Regions from separate parts of the Paenibacillus odorifer genome, predicted to be linked through region 3. Evidence: predicted binding sites of a transcription regulator. Region 3 holds the regulator's gene; each other region holds the start of a gene.
What was found. Region 3 encodes Rex, which represses fermentation and respiration genes when NADH is low (regulators of the CRP and FNR family bind a similar motif). Its sites were predicted from a motif close to TTGTGAAATATTTCACAA; they were not measured.
Positions count from the first base shown of each region.

Region 1 (3,289 bases), 2.2 Mb from region 3:
AACACGATGAAGATTTCAGACACGGGTGTAGAGGGTCTGGGTTTTGCAATTCCTGCGAATCATGTGATAGATATCGCTAATGAGCTGGCTGAAAAAGGGCATATTGCCCGTTCGTACTTGGGTGTATATTCAGTTGATTTGAACAATCCGTACGTTCCACTAGCAGAAGATCAACGCAATGAATTGAACCTGCCGAACAGTGTTAAGGATGGAGTAGTTGTTCTAGAGGCCGTTGGCCCTGCGAAGGAAGCTGGACTGCAATTCAATGATGTCATTACCAAATTTAATGATCAATCCATCATATCTACCCTTTCTCTTCGCAAGTACTTATATAATCATACGAAGATCGGTGATGATCTGAAAATTACTTACTATCGAAACGGCGAGGCCAAACAGGCAACAGTTAAACTTCTTGAAAAACCACAGGAATAATATGCTGGAAGTCGGTATATAATGATATAGCAGTTACGACAAGTAGAGCGGACTACCCCTTCGATTCCGAGGGGGTACCTTCTTGAAAAAGCGGATAAAAGTAACGTTTTTGGGAAAGCTATTTTTCTAAAACCATGATAATTATGCCAGAAAAAGGATCTATTTAGGGAATAAACACTAAGTGGCAGCCCTTACATTGGAAGGTAATACTTATTAGGGCAAAACCGGATATATTCGGATGCTTGCTTGCCTTTGCTAATCAGGTGTGGTAATATGATATCAATCATACATTTAGTCCCTAATTCTCGCATTGAAAAGGGCTGTCATATTTGGTAATACAACCTTTTTCAATGTGTGAATTTTTTCTTTGTTTGAAGATAAAAAGAACATATTAATTTAAATTTGTGGAGGTAACACACATGCAAACAGGTACAGTTAAATGGTTCAACGCAGAAAAAGGATTCGGATTTATCGAAGTTGAAGGCGGAAGCGACGTATTCGTTCACTTCAGCGCAATCACTGGCGACGGCTTCAAAACTTTGGACGAAGGCCAACGCGTTGAATTCAACGTTGTTCAAGGCAACCGTGGACCACAAGCCGAAAACGTTGTAAAACTGTAATAATAGAAGAAACCGTCCCAGCTTGTGAAAGTTGGGACGGTCTTTTTATATCTAGTTACTCACTATTGACTTACAGGATGGGAGGAACGGCAATGAACTACCGGAAGAAACCTTTGGAAGAAATACCGGAAGAAAATACCGCAATTTGGGCATGTACCAATGAGGGATGCAACGGATGGATGAGGGATAATTTCGCATTTGAACATGCGCCTTCTTGCCGTCTATGTGACTCTCCAATGGTTCGCAGCACGAAGATGCTACCCCAATTGCTTAATTCAAATGGCGATCTCAAATCGCTGAAGAAGGGTATTTCCATCTAACCAATACCTAAATGAGTCAAGCATTTAATAGAACGACGAACCACTCAAGACGGGTAAACCGTCTTATTTTTTTTGCTTTCTTTATGCTAAAATGTGATCTTTGTCACAAATCATTTGAATTTCACCGTTAAATGACTATCTTTATGTGACATTTATCACAAAAAGAAGCTTAAATTTTTGACAGAATATAATTAACGAAAAGGGGAGAAGGAAGGGACAAATATGGATACAGTAATGCTGTCGCGTATACAATTTGCGTCGACGACAATATTCCACTATTTCTTTGTACCGGTATCAATCGGACTAGCGCTCTTGATTGCAATCATGGAGACAATGTACGTTAGAAAAGGTAATGAAGAGTACAAAAAAATGGCGCAGTTCTGGGGAAAGCTATTCCTCATCAATTTTGCAGTAGGGGTAGTTACAGGGATATTGCAGGAATTTCAGTTCGGGATGAACTGGTCCGATTATTCACGTTTTGTGGGTGATGTATTCGGGGCTCCACTTGCAGTTGAGGCATTGGCAGCCTTTTTCCTGGAGTCTACTTTTATTGGGATATGGATATTCGGCTGGGATAAGGTTTCCAAGCGAGTACATTTACTGTCCATCTGGCTGGTAGCATTCGGTACGATGTTATCTGCATTCTGGATTCTAGCGGCTAACTCTTTTATGCAGCATCCTGTGGGTTTTGAGATAAATAATGGACGTGCAGAAATGAATGATTTCTTCGCGCTTATTACGAACGGACAATTGCTGGTTGAATTCCCACATACAGTACTGGCTGCTTATGCAACAGGTGCTTTTCTTGTAACAGGTATTAGTGCTTATAAAATATTGAAGAAACAAGAGGTTTCTTTCTTTAAGAAGTCTTTTCAGATTGCAGCTATCGTAGGGATTATTTCTTCTATTGGTGTAGCTGTTGCTGGTCACGCCCAAGCGCAATATTTGGTTGAAACTCAACCAATGAAAATGGCAGCTTCCGAAGGACTGTGGGGTAAGAGTGGTGACCCGGCACCTTGGACCGTATGGGCAAACATTGATCCAGAGAATCAAATCAGTACTGGAGAATTTCAAATTCCTTATATGCTGAGTTTCCTTTCATACAGTAAATTTTCCGGTGAAGTTAAAGGTATGCTTGAGCTGCAAGCGGAGTATGAGCAAACCTATGGCCCCGGTGACTATATTCCACCTGTACGTACGACATTCTGGAGTTTCCGGATCATGGTTCTAGCAGGAACGTTAATGATTGTATTGGGAATGTACGCTATGTACTTAATGTGGCGCAAAAAAATGGACCGTCCGAACACTTGGTTTATGCGGTTCATGTTATGGGGCTTGTTGCTTCCTCCGATTGCGAATACAGCCGGTTGGGTCATGACCGAATTCGGGCGTCAGCCATGGACGGTATTCGGACTGATGACAACGGAAGACAGTGTGTCGCCTAATATTACAAGTGGTCAAGTTCTGTTCTCCGTGATTTCTTTTACAACGATTTATTTAATTCTAGGATTAGTGTTGGTCGGATTGTTTATTAAAGTGATTAAAAAAGGTCCTTATGCGATGGATAACGATCACGGCGATTCGAATGATCCATATAACGAGGAGGGTTCCCATGATATCTCTTAATGAATTGTGGTTTGTGCTGATTGCAGTTCTGTTTATAGGGTTCTTCTTCCTGGAGGGTTTCGATTTCGGCGTAGGGATGGAAACACAAATTCTCGCTAAAAATGATACAGAGCGCCGTGTTCTGATTAACTCGATCGGACCCTTCTGGGATGGGAATGAGGTATGGCTTATCACAGCTGCGGGTGCAATGTTTGCGGCTTTCCCGGAGTGGTATGCAACGCTGTTTAGTGGATTCTATATTCCTTTTGTATTTGCCTTATTAGCTCTGATAGCGCGTGGTGTCGCTTTTGA
Region 1 is NZ_CP009428.1:6,768,974-6,772,262, reverse strand. Features, by position in the region: gene PODO_RS29565 (S1C family serine protease) at 1-432, shown strand, start outside; gene PODO_RS29560 (cold-shock protein) at 852-1,052, shown strand; gene PODO_RS29555 (cold-shock protein) at 1,145-1,372, shown strand; gene PODO_RS29550 (cytochrome ubiquinol oxidase subunit I) at 1,595-2,998, shown strand; gene cydB (cytochrome d ubiquinol oxidase subunit II) at 2,985-3,289, shown strand, end outside.
Region 1: a site for Rex is predicted at 1,516-1,533, ahead of PODO_RS29550 (cytochrome ubiquinol oxidase subunit I). Genes of this name have one in related genera too.

Region 2 (3,289 bases), 300 kb from region 3:
GATCAAGGAATGCACTATACTCACCCTAGATTCCGCCTTCTCGTACGCGAAGCTGGGTTTACACAGTCCATGTCACGGAAAGGGAACTGCTGGGATAACGCCGCCATGGAGAGCTTTTTTGGCCATCTGAAGGATGATTTGGAGTACAAGACATGTATGACTCTCTTGGAATTACGAACAAAGGTTGATGACTATATCGCCTACTATAACTCCGAGCGATATCAATGGACATTAAAAAAGATGACTCCCGATGAATTCAGGAGTCACCTATTAATTGCTTCTTAAAGGTCTTCTTTTTTCAACTTTCCACAAATACGGTCACAGTTCAGAGTCCCTTAGGGGACTTTTTTTATATTTGAGAACAAAGCTTATTTACGTTATTCTTAAATAGACAGTATGCATAACTTACTACAAGCCTGAGACGCTGTGTGGTCATTAGGCGGGACAAGGCGGTGTCACTATGCCCACGAAATATATGTGGAGGTTGTTACTAGGATTAGTCATCGTATTCATAATAGGTGGATGTTCGACTCTTGCTGACGTTAATAATGAAGGGAATAATGGCTTAGCAGGATCAGACGGGCCTACGCTTTCGCTTATCGTTGCGGGAAATGACTTGCTGACCAACCCTTTGGACAAGCAGCTTAGCGAGAGCTACAGAAAAGGGATAACGATCTTTGACCTACTGAAAGGTAGTGGGAAGGCCACCTTTTCTGAGGATAACACAAGCATTCTAACGGTAAATAATATTTCACTCAGTCAAGGAATGAATTGGGAGCTGCAAATGGATGGGGAGACCATTGGATCTGAGGATTGGGGTCGAACCGTCGGGCATGAATCAAAATTAGTAATTACGGCGATGTCTAAGGAACAAGAGGAACCCCTTCAAATTGTGTTGTTGACCGTGAATGGCGGAAGTGAGCAAGTGAATTTGAATCATTCATATGTTATGGGATTTACTGAAGATTTAACAGTGAGAGGTTTGTTGAAGAACAGCAGTGTGGTGCAGTTGACCGAAGACAACAAAAAGGTGTTATCCATTGGTGATTATACTCCTCTTAGCAATGAAGTTTGGAAGATGAAGGTGAATGGGAAGCAGCTGCTTGAGAATGGAATGGACATGAAGCTTAGAGTGCAGGATGAATTGGAGATTTTATTGGCTATACGTTAAAAAAAGTACATAAATGCCAGATCTACGGTTATTCAGAACCTGTGATCTGGCTTTTTTTATTAGAATTTAGAACCTAACAAAGTTGTCTTATTTTTTATGTGAAAATATTCACATTTAATGTGACTGTAATCACAATCTCTCTTAAATTTTGAAATGTATAATTTCATTATGTAGAAGATAAGTTGAAGCAAAGTTCAACAAGAACGGATAAGACTGAGGAGGCACCTAACTATGGCAGCGAAGAGAGAAAAATTAGTATTAGTCGGCAACGGTATGGCAGGCATAGGTACGCTAGAGCAAATATTGAAGCTAGGTGGAGCTTATGACATTACGGTCTTTGGAAGCGAACCTCACCCCAATTATAATCGGATCATGTTGTCCTATGTTCTCGAAGGCAGCAAAACCATCAACGATATCATCCTAAACGACTGGAACTGGTATGAAGATAACAACATTACCTTGCATACAGGAACAACAGTTACGCGAATTGACGAGCATTCCAAGCAAGTAATTGCGGATAACGGTATGGCTGTTTCTTACGATAAAGTGATTATTGCAACGGGTTCGAATTCATTTATTTTACCTGTACCTGGTTGTGATAAGGAAGGCGTAGTGGGTTTCCGGGATATTGCAGATTGTGATGCGATGCTAGCTGCGGCTAAACAATACAACAAAGCGGCGGTAATCGGCGGAGGCTTACTTGGATTGGAAGCGGCAAAGGGTCTTGTGAACCTTGGCATGGACGTTACTGTAGTGCATCTGATGGAAGATCTAATGGAGCGCCAGCTTGATCGTAATGCCTCCTCTATGTTGCAAGCTGAGCTAGAGCGTCAAGGCGTGAAATTTGCCATGGGCAAACAAACAGTAGAATTGACAGGGGAACAGAGAGTAAGTGGTTTACAATTTAGTGATGGCACTACACTTGCAGCTGATTTTGTAGTTATGGCTGTAGGCATCAAACCGAATATAACTGTGGCAAAAGAAAGCGGAATTGCTGTTAATCGTGGAATTGTAGTGGACGATTATTTGCAGACCTCTATGCAGAATGTATATTCCATTGGCGAATGTGCCGAACATCGCGGAGTTTGTTACGGATTAGTAGCGCCGCTCTTCGAGCAGGGTATGGTTCTAGCTAAACATCTCTGCGGAAGCGATACAAATCCATATGAAGGTTCTGTTGTCTCCACCAAATTAAAAATTTCCGGTGTGGATGTATTTTCTGCAGGTGAGTTTATGGATTCCCCTGAGCACACTGTAATCTCAAGCAAAGATGAATGGAAGCGAACCTATAAGAAAATTCTGCTCAAAGACAATGTCATTGTTGGTGCAGTCCTGTTCGGGGATGTGACGGAATCGGCTAACCTGCAAAAGTTAGTAAAACAAGGTGCTGTAATGACTGATGAGATTTATACAGAGGTCATGGGTACGGGCTGCTGCGGAAGCGGAGCCAAAAAGAGCACATCTGTAGAAGCTATGGCGGACGAAGAAATCGTTTGTGGCTGTAATGGGGTTACGAAAAAAGCGATTGTGGATGCGGTCATAGAAAATGGTTTTACTACTGTGGACGAGATCAAAGCATGTACAGGAGCGACGCGTTCTTGCGGAGGTTGTAAACCGGTTGTAGAACAAATTTTACAATTTGTCCTGGGTGATAGTTTTGAGCAGTCTGCCAAGCAAGGTATCTGTAGCTGTACAACGCTTAGCCGGGATGAGATTGTTGCTGAGATTACAGCTAAAGGTCTTAGTACTACTAAAGAGGTTATGCATGTACTGGGTTGGAAACAAGAGGAAGGCTGCTCTAAATGCCGTCCGGCGATTAACTATTATCTGGGGATGCTAAATCCGGATACACATCAAGATGAGAAGGAATCACGTTTTGTTAATGAACGTATGGGAGCCAATATTCAGAAAGACGGAACCTATACCGTTATTCCACGCATGTACGGCGGGGTAACGACACCAGAGGATTTGAAGAAAATCGCTGATGTCTCCCTTAAATATGATGTAAAAGTTGTGAAGGTGACTGGTGGGCAACGCCTGGATCTAATCGGGGTGAAAAAAGAGGATCTGCCGAAGGTATGGGAAGAGCTCGATATGCCATCAGGTTATGGTTATGCC
Region 2 is NZ_CP009428.1:4,863,208-4,866,496, reverse strand. Features, by position in the region: one part of gene PODO_RS30685 (IS3 family transposase) at 1-285, shown strand, start outside; gene PODO_RS21275 (hypothetical protein) at 461-1,171, shown strand; gene nirB (nitrite reductase large subunit NirB) at 1,403-3,289, shown strand, end outside.
Region 2: a site for Rex is predicted at 1,268-1,285, ahead of nirB (nitrite reductase large subunit NirB). Genes of this name have one in related genera too.

Region 3 (3,289 bases):
ATCTTTTTTGATTATATAACACACCCGCGTGTTTATCCAAAATTTCATAATTTTCTAGCTTTCCCAGCCTTAAAATGTACAAAAGGCCGCAACTTTTGCTAAAAGCAAAAAGTCGCAGCCTATTATTTATTCGTTATTCTCCAGACTTAACGCTTCAATAAACCTTCGAAGGCTTCTTGCGCTTTACGCCGGATAGCTTCCTCATCCAGGGTTAAGCATTGTCCATGCTTGATGACCTGTTTACCATTCACCCACACATGCTCAACATCCTTAGCGCTAGCAGAGTAAACTGCATGAGACAACAGATCTGTGTGTGGCAGCAAATGCGGCTGATCTATATCAATTGCAATGAAATCAGCTTTCATCCCAACAGCAAGTCTGCCTACATTATTTAAAAAGATGGACTGGGCGCCATATTCTGTAGCCATACGTAGAGCTTCTGGAGCTGGAACAGCCGTTGGATCACCGCTGACACCCTTATGAATGAGAGCTGCAAGCCGCATCTCTTCAAACATATCCAAGTTATTGTTGCTTGCCGCGCCATCCGTGCCAAGAGACACCTTCACACCAGCTTTTAGAAGATCAGTAACCCGAGCCACTCCGCTAGCCAGCTTCAAATTACTGCCCGGATTATGAGAGACACCCACATTATGGCGAGCCAAGATCTCAATCTCTTCATCATTTAAATGAACACCATGTGCAACTATCGAGGGACGTGTGAACATTCCAAGATTCTCTAAGTGAGCTACAGGACGCAACCCGTAATCCGCCACATTTTGTTCCACTTCACGTTTCGTTTCGGACATATGCGTATGCATCGGTAAATCCAGATCATGCGCTGCCTGCACGAACTTAACCAGGAAGTCCGGAGGGCAAGTATAAGGGGCGTGCGGTGAGATCATAGTAGTAATTCTACCGTCAGCCTTTCCATGCCAGTTACGGGCAAAAGAAATCGCTTCCGCAAGCTTGTGATTCTGTACATCCTCTGGACATAACCCGATCACACCACGCATCAATACGGAACGGATACCTGATAACTCAGCTACCTCAGCTACTCGGTCCATGTGATCATACATATCGAGGAAGGTCGTAGTTCCACCCTTCAGCATTTCCAATACAGATAAGGAGGTTCCCCAGTATACATCATCACCGGTGAACTTTTCCTCCATCGGCCACATTTTCTCCTGAAGCCACACTTGTAGCGCTAAATCATCTCCATATCCACGCAGCAAAGACATCGCCGCATGACCATGTGTGTTTACAAGTCCAGGCATGAACAGCAGACGGCTGCCATCAACCACTTGCACTCCAGCTTCCATCTGAGGCTCTTCTTTTCCTATGTAAGTGATTAAATCATCTTCAATAGTCATATATCCACTCAGAACCGGCTCATCCGTTCCCGGAGTCAGAAAATACCCGCCCTTAATTATCGTTTTATTGTTGTTCATGTTCGCTTTCTTCCTTTCCATCCCGCAAGTAATAAGCAAGACTTTGCAGATCAGTTGTAAAATCAGCTGCATGCACCCGGATATTCGGTGGTGTCTTCAGAATCACAGGGGCAAAGTTCAAAATTGCTTCAATCCCAGAAGAAATGAGAATATCTGCTACATTTTGAGCTTCTGAATCAGGTACGGTAATAATGGCAATGCGAATACCTTGCTCACGAATCGTGCTGCCTAGTTCATCCATCGGTTGCACAGTAAGGGAGTTGATCTTACGTCCAACCTTAGGAGCGTACGAATCAAATATAGCCGTGATTTTCATAGTATCTTTGAGATATGCATTGTAATTAGACAAGGCATGTCCGAGATTACCTGCCCCTACTAAAGCTACATTAAGCTGTTGATCCAGCTTCAGAATATGACGGATTTTCTCAATAAGATACGTTACATCATAGCCGATACCTTTTCTGCCGAAGTCACCAAAATACGCTAAATCCTTACGAATCTGTGCGGGATTAAGATCAAGCTTTTGTCCAAGTTCCTGAGAGGAAACTGTTAATATTTCGCGATTCTGGAGATCATTCAAAAAACGCAAATACACAGGTAGTCTGCGAACAACGGCTTCTGATATTTTATCCGATTTCATATTTTTCCTCCTAAAAATAGTAATGTTCTTGTGAAAATCCATATTCTAACGTATACCTCTCCTTATTAAGGGCGGTACTGTAACTTACCGCCCTTAAGGATAAGGAGGAGCTAAACTGAAGACGAGCATTTTAAGAAGCGCCGCCATCCTCTAGCCATTCCGCTATGCGGGGGACCATTTGATCAGTCAGCATATGCTCCATTTTGGGACCAGGCAATGAATAAAGGAAATACTTCCCGTAATGAGATTCAATAACCCTTGTATCATAAACAATAACTATTCCGCGATCCTGCGCCGTGCGAACCAGTCTTCCGAATCCCTGCTTAAAACGAATAACCGCTTGAGGAACAGACAATTTCATGAATGGATTCTTCTTCTGAGCCTGCAATAACTCCGACTTCGCTTCCGCCAACGGGTGATTCGGCGGTTGAAACGGAAGTCTCACGATGGCCAGGCAAGTCAGTGCTTCACCTGGAATATCTACACCTTCCCAGAAGCTGCTCGTCCCCAGCAGAACGGATGCTGCACTGTCCTGAAAGCGGCGGATCAGCTTGCTCCGGCTGCCACCTTCCACGCCTTGACCAAGCACCGTAATCTCTTGTGAGGCCAAAGCCTCTTTAAGCGGATCATATACCTGACGCAGCATTTTATAAGAAGTAAACAGAACCAGCATCCGCCCACGTGTTGTTTTGGCAGCTTCTGCTAACGACTGTACGAGTGTATCGACAAATCGAGCATCGCCCACACTGCCCTTCACACTAGGAAAATCACGCGGTATAACTAGCAGCGCCTGCTCGCGATACTTAAAGGGAGATGGAAGGAGTGAGGTCATTAGACGTCCCTCTTCCGCAGCTTCGTTAAGTCCGAGATTATCAATCATAAACTGAAAAGATTTATCTACAGACAGCGTCGCCGAGGTAAGCACGATGCTTTTTTTCTTATCGAAGAACAACTCTTTAAGCTGGCTGCTAACATCCACAGGGACGGCATACATCTGCAGTGATTTGCTGCGGTAATTTCCATTTGCCTCCAGCCAATATACTACATTATCGTCATTCAGCCCCATAAAGAATCTTACTTGCTCACGTATGGAAGCCAAATCCTTAAATAAACCGCTAATATCAGTAACAAGACTGTCTGCTGAGGATTGGCTTTCCTGGTCACGCATCTCATTAAGCATTTTATCACCCTTACGGATGAT
Region 3 is NZ_CP009428.1:4,563,231-4,566,519, forward strand. Features, by position in the region: gene PODO_RS19890 (amidohydrolase) at 147-1,448, opposite strand; gene PODO_RS19895 (redox-sensing transcriptional repressor Rex) at 1,435-2,088, opposite strand; gene dinG (ATP-dependent DNA helicase DinG) at 2,219-3,289, opposite strand, start outside.